DNA from 3 places in the Rheinheimera sp. ATLC3 genome. Region 1 is predicted to be linked to each of the others. Evidence: riboswitches for the same ligand, from Rfam matches in the RefSeq annotation. Region 1 holds a riboswitch; each other region holds the start of a gene.
The links. Region 1 has a riboswitch for cyclic di-GMP ahead of AC5SV9_RS18430 (DUF3718 domain-containing protein). Riboswitches for the same ligand answer to the same signal wherever they lie in the genome.
Positions count from the first base shown of each region.

Region 2: it holds a riboswitch for cyclic di-GMP, as region 1 does, so the genes downstream of both, AC5SV9_RS09600 (hypothetical protein) here and AC5SV9_RS18430 (DUF3718 domain-containing protein) in region 1, are expected to answer to the same signal.
Region 3: it holds a riboswitch for cyclic di-GMP, as region 1 does, so the genes downstream of both, AC5SV9_RS12405 (OmpA family protein) here and AC5SV9_RS18430 (DUF3718 domain-containing protein) in region 1, are expected to answer to the same signal.

Region 1 covers NZ_CM182103.1:3,948,946-3,956,053, forward strand. Annotated here, with positions in the region: gene AC5SV9_RS18410 (amidohydrolase family protein) at 1-2,523, opposite strand, end outside; gene AC5SV9_RS18415 (DUF1289 domain-containing protein) at 2,692-2,919, shown strand; gene AC5SV9_RS18420 (MgtC/SapB family protein) at 2,932-3,483, shown strand; gene AC5SV9_RS18425 (cation:proton antiporter domain-containing protein) at 3,544-5,097, shown strand; gene AC5SV9_RS18430 (DUF3718 domain-containing protein) at 5,156-5,527, opposite strand; cyclic di-GMP riboswitch class I at 5,657-5,754, opposite strand; gene AC5SV9_RS18435 (pyroglutamyl-peptidase I family protein) at 5,840-6,481, opposite strand; gene glpK (glycerol kinase GlpK) at 6,546-7,108, opposite strand, start outside.
Region 2 covers NZ_CM182103.1:2,071,982-2,079,089, reverse strand. Annotated here, with positions in the region: gene AC5SV9_RS09610 (ABC transporter ATP-binding protein) at 264-1,190, shown strand; gene AC5SV9_RS09605 (ABC transporter permease) at 1,187-1,948, shown strand; cyclic di-GMP riboswitch class I at 2,072-2,165, shown strand; gene AC5SV9_RS09600 (hypothetical protein) at 2,394-3,746, shown strand; gene AC5SV9_RS09595 (hypothetical protein) at 3,827-4,927, shown strand; gene AC5SV9_RS09590 (hypothetical protein) at 4,960-5,823, opposite strand; gene AC5SV9_RS09585 (DUF6999 family protein) at 5,820-6,674, opposite strand; gene AC5SV9_RS09580 (iron-containing redox enzyme family protein) at 6,664-7,108, opposite strand, start outside.
Region 3 covers NZ_CM182103.1:2,664,159-2,671,266, reverse strand. Annotated here, with positions in the region: gene fliF (flagellar basal-body MS-ring/collar protein FliF) at 1-1,675, opposite strand, end outside; gene fliE (flagellar hook-basal body complex protein FliE) at 1,686-2,006, opposite strand; gene AC5SV9_RS12410 (sigma-54-dependent transcriptional regulator) at 2,014-3,327, opposite strand; gene AC5SV9_RS12405 (OmpA family protein) at 3,345-4,190, opposite strand; cyclic di-GMP riboswitch class I at 4,337-4,426, opposite strand; gene flhA (flagellar biosynthesis protein FlhA) at 4,728-6,800, opposite strand; gene flhB (flagellar biosynthesis protein FlhB) at 6,804-7,108, opposite strand, start outside.

The sequences.
Region 1 (7,108 bases):
ACCTTCGGGTACCACCAGCATATTTAGCTCACGTGCCGCCTGTATCACTTGCTGACGCTGATTACGCCGCGGCTGATTATAGCTTTTTACGCTAAACGCTCCCGCTTTTTGTAAGCGTTGCAGATGGAATTTCGCATCTTCCAGACTGTCGATATGAGAAGTGTAACCGGCGCCTTCCGCACCATATAAAATTGTACCGGTGGAGAAAATACGTGGCCCGGCAATCATGCCAGCCAGTTGCATTTCGCTGGCAGAGAATACTTCACGGGTATCGTTAGATGGGTCATGAATGGCTGTCACACCAAAAGCCAGCGAGGCATAATTTTGCCAGTTCTGCTGTGGCGTAATCTGGTTGCTGCCCTGGCTGCCATGAGCGTGGGCATCAAACAGGCCCGGCATAATGGTTTTACCCGTAATATCAAATACTTTTGCATTAACCGGTACGGCAACATCACTGCGTTTTCCTACCGCTTTAATTTTATTGTTTTCAACCAGTACCACACCGTCCTGAATAATTTCGTCACCTTTCATCGTAATAACTTGTCCGCCGACAAAGGCAACACTGCCACGCGGAAAGTCTGCCGGCACGCTAAAACTTAAATCGACACCGTCTTTGGCGGCAAAATCAGTTTTGTCGCTAAAGTCAAACAAGCCATCAATGCTGGCATGGTATAACTCTGGCCCCAGGCTCCAGTATAAATTACGGCTGTCGCCGCTCCAGCTGATATATTCGCCTGCGCGTACTGACAGCTGTTTAACCGGGAACTGCTTGTCAGTCCCACTGATATCAATAGCCTTGCCGCGCTCAGTAAACGGCGTTACAAACACTTTAAATCTGTCGGCAAAGGCCAGGTATTTACCATCAGGGGAGAGTTTAAACTCGGTACCAAACTTTGCCGTGTACAAGGTTTGCTGGCTGTGTTTAGTCAAATCTATTCGCAGTAAACTTGGGGCAGGGCTGTTATGCATGGCATAAACAGCATCATTGCCGGCACCGAACATAGGGCTGCGGCCGTTCTGACTAATAAGCTCTGGTTTACCGCCTTTACTGCTGATTTTGTATAAACCGGTATGTAAAGACCACTGCCGGGGTAACAGGCTGCCGGCGCCGGCTTTACGGTATACCACGGTTTTTCCATCCGGGCTGAACACCGGTTCGACATATTTACCCGGTTCGTCAGTCAGTTTGGTTACCCTGCCGTTGCGCAAATTAAGCAGATTTACCGCGCCTTGCTCATTATCGTTCCAACTGACGTAAACCAGCTGTTTGCCATCGCGCGAAAACTGAGGATAGAACTCAAAGTCAGTGCTTTGTTTGGTAAGCCGCTTGGGGTTGGGCTCATCAACATCGGTAATGTATAAATGCCCCAAAGCGGTGAATACCGCTTGTTTTCCATCAGGAGACACTTGCACAAAGCGCAGCATTTTTGTTTTAACCTGATCGTTATCGATATTCTGCTTAACCTGCACCGCAGTTTGTATCTGTTTGCTGTTTTCTACCACAAAGGGGATGGTTGCCAGTGTCTTATCCGCGACAGTGAGTTGTTTTATTTCTCCACCGGCCCAAAATAACAGCGCTTTGTTGTCCGGTGTCCAGCTCAGCGTCGGGTATACACCGTGAATGGCCCAGGTTTCCTGCATGTCACGGTCCAGACCGTCGTAAAGTTTAATATGTTCACCGCTGGTTAAATCATATAAAAACAGTGTGCTTTGAAAATCTACCCGGCGGATATAGGCCAGGTATTTACCGTCGGGTGATGGTGTTGGCCGGATAGCGCCACCTGCGCCATCAAGTATCGTTTCCCACTTACCGGTTTCACGTTCAAAACGTTTTATCTTATAGATACCGCTTTCTGAGTCTTTGCTGTAATGAAAGGTTTTACCGGGCGTGTCATCCTGAGAAAAATAAATGTACTTACCGTCGGGTGAGAATGCCGGTTCGCCTAAATCTTTCTGGTCATTTTCCCTAGCGGTCAGCATGATGCCGTTGCCGCCGGTTTTATGGTATTGCCAGATTTCACCGGCACCTAATGATCTGCTGGCGGTAAAATGTTTGCGGGCGACGATAAACTCACCGTCGGGGCTCCACGCCGGGCTGTTTAATAAACGAAAGGTTTCATTGGTAACTGCACGCGGTTCACTGCCATCAGCGCGCATAATCCAGATATTATCACCGCCGCCTTCATCGCTGGTGTAGGCGATGTACTGGCCATCCGGGCTAAATGCCGGTTGCATCTGCCAGCCGATATCTTTTGTCAGTAGTGTTGCTGTTCCGCCCGTAACGGGCATGGTGTAAATGTCGCCCAGTAAATCAAACGCCAGTGTTTTGCCATCTGGACTCAATGCGATATTCATCCAGCTGCCTTTAGACACCTTAATATCAACTGTCTCAAACTGTCCCTGAGGGGCGTTTACATCCCAGGTCTGTTCTTTATCTGTTGCTGTTTCTGCCTGCAAAAAGAAACTGCTGATAGCCAGCGCCAGCACTGATGGCGTCCATAGCGTGGAGGAAAGTGATTTCATTTGAAGGTTCCCGTATTTTTATGCTGTTTTGTTATGATTGTTAGTTTGCTACCGCCTCAGAGTGACATAAACTCGGGCCTGTGTTAAGCCGTTGGCTGTGAGCTTGCGTCAGAACTCTGGCAAAAGCCGATAAATTCTGGAGGGGAGCAAGTGATAGAATCACCTTGTGTGGCATCTTGCCGGTTGAATAATGATAAATATTGTGTGGGTTGTTTGCGTCACATTACAGAAATAGTTGACTGGAACAAACGCACAGATGAAGAAAATGCCGCTATATTACATAAGGTTGCTAAAAGAAAGCAGGTTGCTGCGTTGCAAGGCCCCGTTGAGGGCGAAACGTATCCGATAACGCAGGCTGAATGGCAGGCAGCTAAATCACAAAAGCCTGTGCGCTGATAAGGAAAGCCTATGCTGGATTGGCAAATGATACTGGATGTAAAACCTTTCTCCTGGCATGAGTTGGGAACGGCGCTGGTTTGTGGCTTTATCATCGGGCTGGAGCGCCAACTGCGGGGTAAGCCTGCCGGTATCCGCACCTCTATTCTGATTGTTATGGGTACCTACGTATTTATCGCTGCATCTATGTCTGTTAACAGCAACATGACAGACCCTTCGCGCATTATTGGCCAGGTAATTACCGGTGTAGGCTTTCTTGGCGCCGGCGTTATGCTGGCCCGCGATGGTATGGTGCTAGGGGTGACATCCGCTGCCACTATCTGGGTATTGGCTGCTGTTGGCGTTTGTATCGGTATAGGTCAGGATCTGGTGGCAATTAAATTATCGCTGTTGGTGGTAGCTGTGCTGGTTGGTATCGATATCCTGGAGAACTCGTCTTCAGTGCTGCGCCGCGGTGTACACCGCACCTATAATGAATGGCTGCATCGTTCAAATGGCAGTTTGTTTAGCCGGCGTAAGGATGACATGCCGACAGCGAGAACAGATATTGATGATCCACATTAATATCTGTGCCATTAAGTTACGCTAGTATGCTGAATAATATAATAAATAAGAGGCTATTGAATGCTTGAGGCTGTCTGGATAGGGTTCGCATTTTCTCTGGGGTTGGTGGTGCGTGCCGTCGGTTTGCCGCCATTAGTTGGCTACCTGCTGGCAGGTTTTGTCATTTCAGCAACGGCATCCGACCTTAACCTGCCACCCGAAGGCCCGTCTATTATTCATCACGTTGCCCATCTTGGCGTCTTACTCCTGCTGTTTACCGTAGGCTTAAAGCTTAATGTACGCAGCTTAGGCAAACCTGAAGTCCTGGGCGGCAGTACCTTGCATTTTGTGTTATCCATCGTACTGACATTACCGGCAGTGCTGTTTATTTTTGATGTCAGTTGGTATCAGGCGCTGATGCTGGCAGTCGCCCTGGCATTTTCCAGCACAGTGCTGGCAGCAAAAGTGCTTGAGGGTAAACGCGAAATACGGGCGTTTCATGGCCGTGTCGCTATCGGTATTCTTATCATGCAGGATTTGCTGGCGCTGCTGGTGATGAGCCTTGCCAATGGTACTACGCCGTCACCATGGGCCTTGCTGGTATTTGCGCTGCCACTGCTGCGGCCATTACTTTATAAACTGCTTGATGCCAGTGGCCACGAAGACTTGCTGATCCTGTTTGGATTGATGTTGGCGCTGGTGATTGGTGGTCAGGGCTTTGAGCTGGTGGGTTTGAGCTCTGAGCTTGGGGCGCTGGTATTTGGTGCCATGCTGGCTAAGCATCCGCGGGCGGGTGAGTTGTCTAAGTCACTTTGGAGTATTAAAGAGTTTTTTCTGGTCGGGTTTTTCCTGCAGATTGGTATAGATGGCTTACCGGATGCCAATGCCTGGTTATTTGCCGGTGTTATGTCTCTGTTGTTACCGTTAAAAGCGCTGCTGTTTTTTCTGCTGCTTATCCTGTTTAAATTGCGTGCCCGCAGCGCGTTTTTAACCAGTATCAGCCTGACAAACTACAGTGAGTTTGGCCTGATTGTCGCCAGCGTTGTGCTACCAGAGTGGCTCATTCCGCTGGCACTGACAGTGGCAATCTCTTTTGTGATTTCTGCACCGTTGAACCGGATGGCACACCCTCTGTACGACAGACTGTGTAACTGGCTGCTGAAATTTGAGCGTAATATCCACCATCCGGATGAACAGCCGGTATCGCTTGGCGATGCGCAGGTGCTAATTATGGGCATGGGGCGTACCGGCAGTGCGGCTTATAATTACCTGAAAAACAACCGTAAAATCATTGCGATGGATTCAGATCCGGCAAAAGTGCGGGAGCATCAGCGCAAAGGTATGAATATTTTCTACGCTGATGCTGAAGATCAGGTGTTCTGGCAGGATCTGCACTTTGGTGATGTTGAAGCCGTTATTCTCAGTATGAATGATGTCGAAGCCAAGATGATTGCAGCCAAAAAACTGCGAAATGCTGGTTTTAAAGGCTTTATTGTCTCGCACAGCATGCACGACGATGAAGCGCGTGACATCATTGCTGCCGGTGCTGACCAGACATACCTGACAATGTCAGAAGCCGGGGTTGGTATCGCTGAGCACGTTAAACAGCATTGTTTTGGCGTAGTGGGGAAATAACCTGACAAAAAAATAAGGCGCCTTCAGGCGCCTTATTTTTATGAATTTAATCTGCCAATTAGCTTGCGCTACGCTCTTTGATAGCAGCGATAATTGGTGATGAGCCGAAACCATTGCTGGTTGCCCACTCGATATCGCCTGAAGCAGCAATCTGGCTACCTGGTAACTGGCTGATGATAAAACCTGCAGTGTCAGCAGCGTTGTATTTAATTGCGTGGCGGATCAGTGGTAAACCGTCACAAACTACGCCGTCGTATACATTACGTAAGCGTAAGCGGTTATCAGACAGTGTTTTACGCAGGTTGTTTTTGCTGTCAGCAGCAACATAAGAACAGATTGATTGTGCCAGCTGATCGTCAGCTGCAACTGGAGTGCTGATAAATGAAGTGGCTGCGATAACAGTAGCTAAAGTGATTAATTTGGCTTTCATAGTCTTGCTCCAAAATGAGTTAGTTCACAATCATCAATTAAGCAGTTTCAGTCTTCTGAAGTGCTTACCACGAAAGGACATGCAGCATGTCGAGTAACCCTGACAGAGCAGAATACACATCGCATTTGCGACGGCAGCCCAGCTATCGTAGATACCTTTTAACAGCGGTAACCTTAGACCTGAAGCTTTGCGTGTACACCCTTTCGGATGACTTGCCTTTCGAGCGTGCGCATTCTAATTAACGGCTATTTTTTATGCAAGCTTAATTTTGACTGAATTGAAATTATTTTTAAATTTAACTGGTTATACCTGTTAGCCGGTAGAGCGCAGCATGCTGTCACTGTGGGCCAGGCTGACACTGATTGCCAGTTTTATGGCCTCCAGCACCAGGCTGGTACTCAGACTGGCGGTGCCGGGAATTTTGCTGGCTTGCACCGGTGTCAAAGGTACCTGTATCAGGCCGCCATGCAGGCTGGTATTCTGGTGCTTGATATAATGCATTAAACCGTAAAACAGGTGGTTGGCGACAAAGGTACCGGCGCTGTATGACAACCGGGCAGGTAAAGCGTGGCTTTGCAGTGCATCGACAATAGCATTGAGCGGCAGGTTACTGAAATAGGCCGCCGGCCCGTGCTGAGCAGTCAGACTGTCTTTGGGTTGCTGCTGCTTATTATCTGGTTCGCTGGCGTCATTAATATTCAGTGCTACTTTCTCAACTTGGATATCAACCTTTGAACGGCACTGATTAATCAGCAGTAAATATGCCGGTTTATAGTTAGTGATAAGCTGTTCAAGTGCTGTCAGGCTTTGTTTGAACACGCAGGGCAGTTGTTCAACCTGGATCCGGCAATCTGTTGCGACTTGCCAGTCAGCCAGGCTTAGTAACTGTTGGTACAGCTCAGTATCTGTCTGGGGGCCTGGATGGTCAATCACGGCAATCAGTATGCTGCGCATGCTGCAGTACTCCTTTACTTTATCCTTGAAATGCTCACTGCGCCTTAGCTTACTACAGCGTGCTTCAGACTGACAGATCAAGCGCCGTAAGCGCCACTACAGCGCGCTGCCAGCGCCGGTACAGACTGTCAGCTGTACTGGCTGATAGCTGAGGCTGAAATTGCCAGCCCGCTTGCCATATCTGCTCAATCTCATTCAAACAGCTGAAGTGCCCCAATTGTAACGCCGCTAAAAAGGCTGCACCTAACGCCGTAGCATCGGTCGTGTGGCAGCGGGTAATATCAGTCTGGGTCAGATCAGACAGAGCCTGTAAATACCAGCGGTTGGCCGTCATGCCACCATCAACGCGCAGGCTGTTTACTGTTATACCATCCTGGGCGATGGCAGTAAGAAGATCGCGGCTTTGATACGCCACGCTGCAAAGCGCTGCCGCGGCAAGCTCAGCGCGGCCCGTATCCCGGGTCATGCCAAACAAAGCGGCTTTGATCTCCGGATGCCAGTAGGGTGTGCCAAGGCCGGTGAAAGCGGGGATCAGCAGCTCAGTTTGCTGATAATGGCTTTGCTCTGCCAGGGTTTCTGTCTCACTGGCTTGTTGGATAACACCCAGCTTATCGCGCAGCCATTGCA
Region 2 (7,108 bases), 1.9 Mb from region 1:
GTAATTGCATTTGGTCGTAAATTAGGTACTTTCTGGCGCAAAATTGTGCTGGCTGGCATGAAAAAAATTCGTCGCACCAAAATGGTTGTTCATGCTTTTTTTTTGTAGGTTAGTCGGTAAATTCAGTCTGCAATCAATCAAAATTAGCTGCTTGACCTCAGGTTAACCTGAGGTATTAGGGTGTGCGGCGTTCATATAGCAACCGGCTTTTACGTCGGTTTGCGCTACACTGGTTACGCAAATTCAGCGATGCAGGAGGTCAAGTGCAGTCTGTTATTCAGGTTAATCATTTAAGCAAAACCTATCCGTCAGGTTTTCAGGCGCTGCAGAATGTGCAGTTAGAGATCCGGCGCGGCGAAATTTTTGCGCTTTTAGGGCCAAACGGTGCCGGTAAAACCACGTTAATCAGCATCATCTGCGGTATTGTCAATCCGGGCACTGGCACTGTGTTGGTTGATGGTCTGGATATTGTTAAACAATACCGGCAGGCCCGACAGCGGATCGGGCTGGTACCGCAGGAGTTGTCGGTCAGTATTTTTGAAACCGTCTGGGATACAGTTAGTTTCAGCCGGGGCTTATTTGGTAAACCGGCCGACCCCGCCTATTTACAGCAACTGCTAAAGGACTTGTCGCTGTGGGATAAAAAAGACAGCAAAATTATGGCGTTGTCTGGTGGCATGAAACGGCGGGTGTTAATTGCCAAGGCGTTGGCGCATCAGCCGCAGATCCTGTTTCTGGACGAACCCACTGCGGGTGTCGATGTTGAATTGCGCCGGGATATGTGGCAAATGATCCGCCGGCTGCGTGACAGTGGCGTGACTATTATTCTGACCACGCATTACATTGAAGAAGCAGAAGACATGGCTGATCGCATCGGCGTCATCCGGGCCGGTAAGCTGGTGCTGGTCGATGACAAAAGCAGCCTGATGCAAAAGCTGGGTAAAAAACAACTGCTCCTACAGTTGGTTGAACCGCTACCTGAAATTCCGCCTGCGCTGGCAGCGTACCAGTTGCAACTGTCTGCCGACAACAGGCAACTCATCTACACCTATGACGCACAGCAAGAGCAGGCCACCATTACTACCTTATTGCGTCAGCTCAATAGCTTAGGTGTAGAGTTCAGCGATTTGAATACCCGGGAAAGCTCACTGGAAGATATCTTTATTGGCCTGATCGGAGATGCAGCATGAACTTTTACGCTATCAAAGCTATTTACCTGTTCGAGCTGGCGCGTACCTGGCGTACTCTGATGCAGAGCATTGCCTCGCCGGTATTGTCTACATCGTTGTACTTTATCGTGTTTGGCTCAGCGATTGGTTCGAGAATGGTCGCTATTGACGGTATCAGCTATGGTGCCTTTATTGTACCCGGCCTTATCATGTTGACCGTACTGACGGAAAGCACCTCTAATGCTTCTTTTGGCATTTATATGCCAAAATTCTCTGGCACTATCTATGAGATTTTGTCGGCGCCGGTTTCAGCCATCGAAATTATCCTTGGTTATGTCGGGGCAGCTGCCAGCAAAGCTATTTTGCTTGGATTAATTATTCTGCTGACAGCAAGATTTTTCGTCGACTTCAGTATTGAACATCCGATATGGATGCTGGCATTTTTGGTGTTAACTGCCATTAGTTTTAGTTTATTCGGCTTTATTATCGGTGTGCTGGCAAACAGCTTTGAGCAACTGCAGATAGTACCGCTGATGGTGATTACACCGCTGACATTTTTAGGCGGCAGTTTTTACTCGATCAGCATGCTGCCGCCACTATGGCAGCAAATCACGCTGTTTAACCCGGTGGTGTATTTAATTAGCGGTTTTCGCTGGAGCTTTTATGGCGTGGCCGATGTTAACGTAGGCCTGAGCCTGGCGATGATTTTATTGTTTATGGCACTGTGTATCGGTGTGATCTGCTGGATTTTCCATACCGGCTATAAAGTTAAAACATAAAAGACATTGGAGATTAACATAGCTCGATAGAAACGCTCACGAATAAAAAGCTTGTTAAAATGTTAAATTTTGTATAACTTTTCAATTGTTAAGTCAGCATTTATTTTAATTGTGATTGCTGGTTTTTAAGAGGGGCAAACTGTTCCGAAAGGGCAGGACGCAAAGCCGCTGGTCTAAAAACTTTTACTCAAAGTGAATGATGGCAGTGGTTGCATTAGCTTAGCCGCATTTCTTTAATGTCTCGCATGGCGGTAATCTCACCGTTATCTGGTTATGTCTACTTATAAGCCTTTCTTTCCATCTATCGCATGGCGTAACCGGCATAGATGGCACGTTAATACGACACTAAAATTGTAAAAATACCAAGCTTGGGATTCCGGAGCTTCTTATTTATATCAGCCAGATATGAGATTAAAGCATTACGTTCTGCGAAAGGGAGAGAGATATGGTTCGTTATTTAAAACCGATTTTGTCGGCTTGTTTAAGTCTGTTGTTGCTAGCCTCATGCGCGCAAAGCAAAGCGCCGGAAAAAATGCCGACCTATCCGCATAGTGATATTGATATAAAATACTCAGTTAGACATTTTGAAGCCGACGTAACGCAATCTGTAGAAAAATTCACCGGAAACTATATTACTCAACAACAACTGGAAAGAATTGTACAAACGAGGTTTGTAAGTTTATTAAAAGAAAATAATCTTTTGGCATCTGACAGAGATATGAATGTAGTTGATTTGGATATATTTGTTGACTACTCGCGCCGTTTTGTTGGCGACGAAACACCTTTCCCTGCACCAAAATTGGTTGCGCCAATAATTTCATTACACGAAGCCAGTTACCTGGGGGATGTTGTGATCCGCCACAAAATAACCACAGGATTGGCGTTAAAAGATATATTTAATGGCCTGACTACCCATAATGTGGAGTTGGAATATAAGACGGCCGATGCGATTGCGAATAGCTTGTTACTGCGCTTAAAAAGTATAAATCAGTATGATAAAAATGCTTTTGCCGCCATGACCAGTGGTATGACACCTCAGCAGATTGAGAAAAAGCGGCAATACACCCCTAAGGTAGCGCTAACCACAGTAAAACCTGTTGGATTAACGACAGAACAATATTTACCTGAAGAGTTGATACAAGGGTACCTGAGTTCGCTAGCGCAGGGCGACACTGCTGCGCGTATCGCGGTATACAAACAGCTGATAGCTGAATGGGTCAATAGCACGGCAGTATATGATGTGATTAATGAAAGAGTGTTAGCTAACTATCAAAATACCACTGATATGGGTGAAATGATTTGGGCGATAAAAGCATTGGCATACTCAGGCTTGGAGCGTTACCGTTCAACGCTTGATACGGTGCTGCAAGGCAATACCCCGCCAAAATTACAAAATTATGTTGAAGACTATCTTAGCGCTATGGCTACCCGGATAGAGCAAGCTAGAGTGATCCATGATATATCAACTATGTCCCCGGAGCTTGATTGGCAAACTAACCAACTATTGAATATGTTGCGTAGCAGCGATGCTGACCTTCGACTCTATGCGGTAAAACAAATTTATAAACAGCATCTTACGAACGAAACGTTGTTAGACGAATTAAGCCGCATTTTACAACAGGAAGCCAAGATACCGCGCCACCGTTATGGCAAATTTGCAGATTTCCATGCCTGGAGTTGCCGGGTACTGGGGAGCTCGGGCAACAGTAAATACAAATCGGTACTGACAGATCTGGCTGAAAATGCTCACATGTACAAAGTGCGGGAATTTGCCGAGAAATTTGGTAAAAAACTCTAACCAGTCTTTACAAAAGATATTTTAAATCATTGGTTTCGGTTTTTATCTGATGAGCTATTGAAGCGTAAAGGGGAGAAGTGGTGTTGAAGTATTCATACTTGTTGGCGTTTTCTATCGTGCTCTTTTCATTGTCTGCATGTAGCTCAGGTAAAGTTGCTGCGCCAGCGCAACCGAATACAAGACTACAGCAGGCCGTTGCGTCAGAACCCAAGAAACCCAGGCTGAAGATAAATCACTCGGTACATATACTAACTTATGCTTCCGCATCACGTGATCGTTGTATGTCCGCATTTGACGAAGCTGGAATTTTGTTAAAAAAATTCTATGACGGCAGCCAGGAAAGCCTGAAGCAGGGATTGATAGAGAACCAAGAAAATATTCACGCTGAATTGATGAAAATTAAGGAAAAAGTTCAGAAAAACTCAGCTAAAACCGTGCCCCGTTTGACACAGTTACTAAAAAGCGACGATGCTTTTATTGCAAATATGGAGCAAGCTGTCGCTGCCTGTGACAATTCATTGTTGTCATTAATTGATATGGTTACCAGCGATACCGATGTTTTTCCAGCCGATGGTCAAGTTTTGCCTGCGGAAATTGTTAGCGAGCGTTATAACAGAATCGTGAATCCGCAATTAATTGCGTTGGAATTGCTTTATACATTCGAAGCTAATGAATATGCAGACTATGACGCTTGGTTGTCTGCACAGTATCAATTTGTTTTGATGATGCAGCATGTCTACAAAGAGTTGCAGATTGTTGCCAACGCTTTTTTTAACAATGGTGCGTTACCTGATGCTGCACATTATAAAGCTGCTCAGAGTAGCTTTGTTAATTTAAAAGCAAATGCAAAGACTGAACTCAGTATGTTGTCAGGCATGGAAATGCTACTAAAACTTGCTGCAGCGAACGCTCAGAAAGCTGAAATTGAGACATTAAAGAAAAAGGTAAACTTACAGAGTGAGTTTGATGCTGTTTTGGCAGATTTTGAACCAAGTTACATTACAATGCTTTCTGAATTATCGAAGAGTGACCCCGACGACAACATAGTTTTGGAATCATTGAACGTATTGCTTGTTTCTGTAATTGGCAATGAACTAACCAGAACAAGGTTCCGCAAGCAATATATGCAACGTTTGTTAAGTACATTGGACGCTGCCGTTAAACATAAAGAACAAGAATGACTTTTCTATATGCGAAATGGCCTTATTTGGGGTTAGTTAGTATCACCAATACTTTTATGCAGTAATGCAATCAATGTCGTTATTATTTTAGGTTCACGCCAGTACTGGTTATGCGACAACGGGTTCCAGCTGGCGGCCAGCCAGCCGAAAAAGCCACCTGCGGCATTTACTTCGATATCCGTAACCAGTGCTGCATAGCTGTCAGACAAGTCGGCCAGCGGCCAGCCTAACACATCGTCTTTATCGTAATAGTTATGCCAGATAAAGTCGTGGCGGGGTTTGGTAAAGGGTACAATTTGCTCGATGGCATGGGCGGCAACAAAAATTGGAATATTACAGCCGGTTGTAATCAAGGCTGTCAGCCGATCGCCACGTAAAAAAGCAATATCATCATCGGTTAATGGTGTATCGCCACTGATACCCGCCTGATAACGTTTTATATCCCGCCAGATACCGGCGGCAGGTTTAACGCCGGCTTTGGCTTGTTGCGCATCCCACAAATAGCATGACAACACATGACAGCCCAATGAGTGTGCCAGTAATACCAGTTTGCCATCTGCGGTCAGTTGCTGTTTGGCCAGATACAAGGCGCGGGCTATTTTCAATTGGCTGTAATGGTACAGGCTGTGCGGCTGCTCTTTGCGATGTTCCAGGGCGGCAGCGTCGGCAAAACCGAATAACATAAAGCGGCGCAGCTTACTCCAGCGCAGCCTGAAACCCGTGGCTTGCCACACCCGTTGTTCGTTATATTGCAGTAGATCCTGATAATACACTGTGCCGCAATACAGCTGCGCAGGCTGCACCAAGCCCTGTTGCACCGTCTGGAATAACGTTGCCGCGTAGTCGGGTTCGGTTTCGCCCATACCGTGTATCGTTACCAGTGCAACCTGCTTCATACGTCAGTTTTCTCTGTGCTATAGCGCTGCTGCAGGTAGGCATACAAGTGCTCGGTAAAAAAACCGTGCATGAGAAAACGCTGACCCAGGTTCCAGGGCCCGACCAGATAATGCGGATATTTGTTATAGGCCATTTCAGTCAGAGTGTTATCGCTGACTAAATGGCCTATACGGATAGCAATTGACTGGTCGAGGTTAAAACCGTTAATCGCATCACGGTATTCTTCACGTGTTAGCAGCAAGCAGAACAAACACATAAACAGCGCATGCGAGGTTTCAAAATCCAGCTTTTGTGTGCGTTTTTCCTGAAGCTGAAACTGCGCCATATCAAGCGGTTGCCAGTGCTGCCAGTTAAGCTCTGCATTACTGCGTGGCGTGGCTGGTTTTTGATGGCGGCCAAGTTCGGCAAACAGGCGGAATAGCTCCTGATCGTGCTGCACAAAACTGGCATGCTGCATATCGGCAATACATTTTGGGTAAAGCTGAACCGGCGTCGCTGTATCGCTGCCACTGTTGGCCGCCAGAAAATTCAGGATATTCGATTCAGTGGCGTAGTGACGTAAAATCAGTAAGTTCGCTTCTTTGCTGACAAAATGTGTACAAAACCAGCAAATCAGCCGCTGCAGCGTGGTGTGGGCACTGAATTGTGGTAGCGGCAGGCGCTTAAACAGCCAGGTAAGATGCAGCAAAATGGCGAAAATAAACTGCAGCAGCGGGCGGATGCTCCAGCGTAGCGGGTTTTGTAGATCTTGCTGCCATAAATCCAGCGCGGCCTGCTCAATGGGCAGTGAATTGTCATTGGCGATAGCTTTTATATAGGCGCTGGGACCGTGGTTTGGCTTAATACTCATTATCGGTTTCCTCCAGCTGCAGGCAATACAGCCTTGCGGTGACACGGGCGGTGCGCACTATTGCGTTAAGCTGCTGCGGGCTTTGGCATAGCCGGTCAATCAGCTGATACAGCTTTTGCATATGGTCGTCGTCGTTGGCGCCGTGGTAGCGCATAAAACGGGTATAGCTGCCATCGCCGCCGGTGCAGCTGTCTATCTGGCCGGCCCAGCCGCTGGCCATTTTTTGCCCTAAGCCTTCGATTATCCACATAGCGCCAATTAAATCGACCGGGTTAGGCTGGCTGGCACGGTACATTAAAAAACCATGTAATGCCTCAGTGCCAACATTACGCGCTGCACCCTGAATATCGCTTAAGCTGCCACCTGCAGCCATATAATCCTGCTCCAGCATTTCGTAGTCGCGGTGCTCTTCGCGGGCATGACCGATGATTACC
Region 3 (7,108 bases), 1.3 Mb from region 1:
TAATCACCGCGGTTACCCGGTCAGATTCTTTGCTGGCCAGGAGTTGCATATGTGAAATCTGCTCAGCAAACTCTGACCCGACCTGCGGCAGGTTAATCGCGTTAAAGCCCGGTTGCGGCATGTCGTCGGCCGCAGCCGCAGCCTCTTCCACTGTTCTGGCATCAGCCTTGGCACTGAGTAAAGACGGGCTGTCATCCGCACTGCCGGCAAAGGCATTAGCGGTGTCAGGTTCACGCTGCTTTTTGCCGCTAATCAGGTGATTAACCAGCGGCCTTACACCAAATAAAATCAGCGCCAGCGCAATTAAGCTGCCAAACACATAGCGGGCATATTCTTTTACTTCCGGCAGTTGCCACCACGGCAAGCCACTTTGTACGCCCGCCGTTTCTGCCGGGGCAACAAAACCAAAGCTGGTGATATTAAACTGGTCGCCACGCTCGGCCTGAAAACCGGTAGCGGTTTTGACCATTTCACCCAGCTGTTGCAACTGTGCCTGGCTCCAGCCGGTATCGCCCGCTGCCGCCTCATTAACCAGCACCGATACACTCATTGACTTTAACCGGCCAACTTCAAACTTGGTGTGAGTTACCGCACGGCCATTATCAAACTGGCGGCTGCTTTCATTACGCTCGGACGTACGCTGGTTGTCATCCGCCCCTTGTTGATCTGCCGGTAACGGTGGCTGGTTGGCCAGCGAGCCGGGAATACCCATTGCCAGCTGGTCCTGCATAGTGTCTGTTTTGACGGATTCAGAACGCACTACCGAAGCCGGATCTATCGCTTCACGGGTTTCTTCTACTACGCTGAAATCAACATCAGACGATACCTGGATCCGGTAGTTACCCTCGCCAAGAATTGGCAGCAGCATAATGGCGGCACGCTGCTCAATATTGCGCTCAAATTTTTGAATAAAGGCGAGTTTTTTATCTGTTTCTTTGCCAATTGGCGCTTCATCGTACAAATCGCCGGTCAGCAGCTTACCGCTTTGGTCGACCACTGATACTTTACGCGGGTCCAGCCCCGGTACACTGCCGGCAATCAGGCTGACAATGGCTTCAACCTGGGTGGCTTTAAGCTCATAACCCGGGGTCAGATCAACCATCACCGACGCTGCTGATTTCTCTTCCTGCCGGCCAATAAATACGCTGCGCTTTGGCACGGCCAGATGCACACGGCTGTTACGCACACCGTCCATGGTAATAATGGTGCGGGCCAGTTCCCCTTCCAATGCATGCTGATACTGCATCGACTCCATAAACTGGCTGGTACCCATGGTTACCTTGTCACCTATTGTCGACAAACCTTCCGGCATTGCTGCCTTTATACCACGGGCCGCTAAGGTAATACGGGCGTCGGCCAGACGGTCTTGCGGTACCATGATATTGCCGGTGTCGGTATCGATACGGAACGCGACCTGCTCTTTATCAAGGATCTCCAGAATACCGGCTTTATCATAGTGTTCCTGGTTACCATACAGCGGCACATAGTTTTTCGCCGAGGTCCATAAAATCAGCACTATGGTTGCAGCCACCAGTGTCGCCAGCAAGGCAATTGACGCCATACTGCGGTCACCACCGGGTAACCAGCTGAACCGGCTGGACAGATTAATCACTTTCTCGCGGAAGTTACCTTCAATCGCTGCCGCAGGCATTTTCTTTACCACTTCGCCTTTCATTGCCTTGTCCTTACAGTGACATCCGCATTACATCATCAATACCGCTGATAACCTTGTTACGCACCTGCAGCAGCATCGAAAAGCTTAAACCCGCCTTCTGGCTGGCTACCATGGCGCCAATCACATCGTCACTGCTGCCGGTATCAACCGCCGTCATCATGTCTGCGGCAATATTCTGCTGTTGATTGATGTTGCGGATCACGGCAGAAAAGTCTTCGCTGATACCAACGCTATTGCTGGCGGGCGCTATGCGCTCACTGCTGGCAGTTTGTTGTAACCTGGTCATCATTTCCAGCATCTGGCTCTGGCTGTCTATTGGTGAAATCATCATAAAATCCTTAAGAAGCTAATGCGTCAATGTCGACACCATGCTCACGCATGGCAGCCAGTTTGTAACGTAGTGCACGGGTACTGACACCCAGTGCTTCTGCGGTACGGGTACGGTGGCCGTTAAATTTCTGCAGCAAATCCAGAATGTAATCAAACTCAGCATTCTGTTTGCTTTGCTTGAGCAGGCTGGCACAAATGGCCGCTGCCTGCGGATGACAACGGGGTAAATTCAGATCTGCAACCTGCAGCTCGATACCCCGGGCCATCACCAGCGCCCGCTGCATCACGTTTTCCAGCTCGCGCACATTGCCCGGCCAGTTGTACTGCAGCATTACGTCGGCAGCGTCCCGGCTTAAGCGGTACTTACCGTTGCCGTATTTGGTAATAAAAAAGTCTGCCAGTGGCAAAATATCATCCCGCCTTTCGCGCAGCGCCGGCCAGCTCAGTGGCAAAACGTCCAGGCGGTAAAATAAATCCTCGCGGAACAAGCCTTGCTCTACCTGACTGCGCAGGTTCTTATTGCTGGCGGCAATGACACGGATATCCAGCTTAATGCGGCTATTGCTGCCCAGACGCTCTACCTCTCGCTCCTGCAACACACGCAGTAACTTCGCTTGCAAGGGCAGCGGCAACTCAGAAATTTCATCCAGTAAGATGCTGCCGCCATTGGCTGCTTCGAACTTACCGATTTGCTGATTCACTGCGCCGGTAAAAGCGCCTTTGTTGTGACCAAACAGCATAGCCTCCAGCATATGCTCCGGAATAGCAGCGCAATTTACCGCGACAAAAGGCTGGTCTGCACGGTCTGATGCCTGATGAATAAAACGCGCCAGCCGCTCTTTACCGGTACCGGATTCCCCCAGGATCAGCACGCTGGCTTCAGTTTGCGCGGCGCGGTTGGCCAACTGCAAAATCTGCCGGCTGGCGTGCGACACTGCCACCAGATCTTTTAACCCCGCGCTCATGGCAGTGGCGTTACGCACTGAGGTTTTTACCTGAGACGCAAAAAAAGGTTTAAGTAAATAATCAATAGCGCCGCTTTGTAAGGTTTCAGACGCCAGCGCACTTTGGTTTGAGTCAACCATGCTGATAATTTGCGCCCCCGGCAGCTTACGGTGTACCAGAGCAACCAGATCCGGTAACGCCATTTGCGCCATAGCACTGTCGATAAAAACCAGTGCCGGTTTGTAATCCTGACACAGGCTGACAACCTGCGTCACATCAGCGGCATGTAGCAACTGGTATCCTTCAGCGCAGATGCACTGATGCACCTCATTACAGGGCGCTTGCTGCTCTATCCATAACACATAAGGTGATTTCATCGGGCGTCAGATCCTGCTCAGGAAGTGGTTCGGATTAACCGGATAGACACCCGGCGGTTAGATTGTTCGGCTTTGCCCTGCGCCGGCAACAGCGGATAGCGGTTACCGTGGGCTCTGATCTCCAGCATGCTGGCTTTTACCCCCAGCTCGATCAGTCTGGACGCCACTTCATCGGCACGCTCCTGCGACAACACACGGTTCGCTAAAGGGGTACCGACATCATCAGTGTGGCCATCGATCAGGATTTTTTTGATGCTGTTATCCAGCTGTAGATAGCGCGCCAGCTTCTGTAAGCTGGGTAATTGCTGGCGGTCAACCTGACGTTTACCGGAGGCAAAATAGATTTCGGTGTCGCGGGCCTGCTGCCAGGACAATGGTGACATTTGCGCAACACAGCCCTGAAACTTGTCCACTGCATCAGCGGCACGCACACTGGTCAGCACTAACTGCTGCTGTGCATCACCCAAATCAAACTGTAACCAGGCGCCTTGCTGCAGCTGATGCAGCAGCGGCAAAGCCGCTTGCAGAAAACTGACTTCGCTGTCCTGATATAACTCGGCAACGTACTGCTCTGCCGCAACGGCTTGTGTGGTTTGCCAGTCGGCAGGACGGGCCATCACGCTGACCTGCTGCAATTCTGAATGAGGCTGAGCCAGCGCCAGATTAAGCCGCAGTGGCTGACCAGGCTCCAGCGCGAAACTGACCTGCCCTAAACCCCTGACCTGTTGTTGTAACTGGCAATAAAAAGGATCGCTGTTAAGCTGCCATTTGGCCTGCTCTGCCGGTTGCGTCAGCAGTGCTGCCGTCGCCAGTGCCCCTGGCAGGCTGGCGCTTAACCACAAACTGAAAGACAATACAGACACCTTATACACCTTTTATTTTGTCATTACCCTCACGCCGGGCAAATCAGCCTGGCGCAGCAAAATAAAAAGCAAACGGCATAGAACAGCACAGGACACTGATGCTTTAGCCATAGTGAAACGGCTAACACCAGTGAATGGCGCTAAGCTAATGCGGCCCCGCTGTCGTAGCGTTTTAACACGCCGTAGACCGGAAGCTTTGCGTCCTGCCCTTTCGGTGCAGTTTGCCTTTTAATTGTCTTAACAAGCTCACAAATCCGACCAGATTTATGAACTGAAACTGAATAACACAAACGATATCGAAATTACGTTGGCTTAGCAAGAGTGTTTTTTAACAATATCTAATATGACGTTTAAAATCACATATTTGCAACTGCATATTTTTTCGCCAACCACTAACATAATTCCAACACTGCTCTGACCTGTTGTGCTTATAAACTGACTAAACAGTGAGAAAAACTGCAAAACTATTTAAACGAACACAGCAAGCCAGCTTGTATTGTCTCTGCATATTATGGCGCTATGATGACAGCCTGCGTGCTAGCCCAGCGCGCCGATAACATTTACCCGCAGATTCTCCGGAATTTCGTTATACGACAACACCGCCAGCGAGTTCTGGGTAAAAGTACGGGCATAGCGCGCCAGTAATGGCCTCAGCTGTGGGATCACCACCAGCGCCGGGGTATGGCCCTGCTGCTGCATCTGACTGCAAATCAGCGGCATATTGCGCTGGAATTGGCTCAGCAGGTTGGGGGCCACCGGGAAGCTGTCCAGTGTGACTTTGCCAGCCTGCATCGCCTGATTCAGCGCGCTTTGCAGCGTTTGCTCCAGCTTTTCATCCAGCGTAAAGGCGGCCAGTTCATCTTTGTCGCCACTGATTTGCCGCACCAACGCCCGCTGCAACGCACAGCGTACGTCTGAGGTTAACAGCAACGGGTCTTTCGTCACTTCGCTGCTATCGAGCAGGGTGCTGCCAATGGTTAAAATGTCGCCAAGGCTAACCTGCTCACGCAGTAGCAAGCGATACACTTTCAGCTGCACCGTGGCACTCAGCGCTTTATCCAGCGCTTCGGCCAGCACCGGCGCCACATTCGCCAGCCGTTTATTCAGCTGTTTTACATCTTCATAGACAAACAGCTCAGACAAATGCTCTTTAATCAGCTTACCGGCATGGGTCGCAATCACTGTGGCGAGATCAACAACCGAATAGCCCAGGTTCAGCGCTTTAGCGCGGCTGTTGGTATCTATCCACACCGCCTCCAGACCATAGGCCGGGTCTCGGGTAATTTCACCGTCCAGCTGGCCGTAGATTTCACCGGTATTCAGCGCCAGTAATTGCTGCGGGTTCAGCCGCCCCGACGCTACCGGCACGCCGGCGAGTTTGATACGGTATTCCTGCGGGTTTAGCTGCAGATTATCGCGCACCCTTACCTCTGGCAGTAAAAAGCCGCTTTGCTCTGATAGCGTTTTACGAATACCGCGCAGCGTTTGCACCAGTTCTTCGCCTTTTTCTTTGTCTGCCAGGTAAACCAGCCGGAACCCCAATTCAATCGACAGCCGATCCACATGGGGAATATCATCCCAGCCCAGTGTTTTTGGCGCTTGCGCGATGGTTTCAGTCAGTCGTTCCGCCTGAATAAGTTCGCCTTTATCCACGCTTTGCTGTAAGCGCCAGGCGACATAAATCAGTGGCAGACCAAAACCGATAAAAGCCATGGCCGGCATGCCGGGCACGGCACCGAGAATCAGCATAATGCCGCCGGTAGTCAGCAACACCCGTGGTGAGGCCAACAGCTGTCTACCGACCTCATCAGACATTTCGCCTTCATCGTTCATCCGGGTAACAATAATGGCCGCCGCAACCGCCAGCAGTAATGACGGGATTTGCGCGACTAAGCCATCACCTATCGTCAGCAGAGCGAAGCGTTGAAAGGCTTCCCCCATACTCAGGCCATGCTGGAACACGCCGATGCTGATACCACCCAGCAGGTTGATCACCAGAATGATCAGACCGGCAATAGCATCGCCACGGACAAACTTGGACGCACCGTCCATTGAGCCGTAAAAATCGGCCTCTCTTGCTACTTCTGACCGGCGATCTTTTGCCTGCTCCGGCCCAATCAAACCGGCGTTTAAGTCGGCATCTATTGCCATTTGTTTGCCGGGCAACGCATCCAGGGTAAAACGGGCAGCAACTTCTGAAATCCGCTCGCCACCTTTGGTAATCACTACAAAGTTTATCACCATCAGAATAACAAACACCACCATACCCACGACGTAATTGCCGCCGATAACCACCTCACCGAACGCCTGAATGACACGGCCGGCAACGTCAGAGCCTTCATGGCCGTGCAGTAACACCACCCGGGTTGAGGCAATATTCAGTGTCAGCCGCATCAGTGTCGCGACCAGCAGCACGGTGGGGAATACCGAGAAATCGAGCGGTTTTTTACTGGATACCGCGACCAGCAGCACGATGACCGACAGCACGATATTAAAAGTAAACAGCGCATCCAGCATCCAGGCTGGCAGCGGTAGCACTACCATGGCCAGAATGGCCAGCAGCAATACCGGAATAGCGGTGTAAGGTTGGGTCAGTATGCGCCAGTTCACTGTTTAACTACCTCGGACTTTAGCTTTATCTAACAAAGATTTCGGGATCTCAAGCGCCGGTAAGGGCGCCGGCTGCTGACCGCGGCCATGCTTGTAGGCTTTTAGCTGCATAACATAGGTCAGCACATAGGCAATGGCGGTGTATAAGCCTTTTGGTACTTCCTGATCGACACGGGTCGAGTAATAAATGGCCCGGGCCAGCACGGGCACTTCCAGCACTTCTATCTGATGACGCTGCGCCACGCCTTTAATACGCAACGCTATTTCATCAATACCTTTGGCCACCACGTATGGGGCCCGGGCATCTT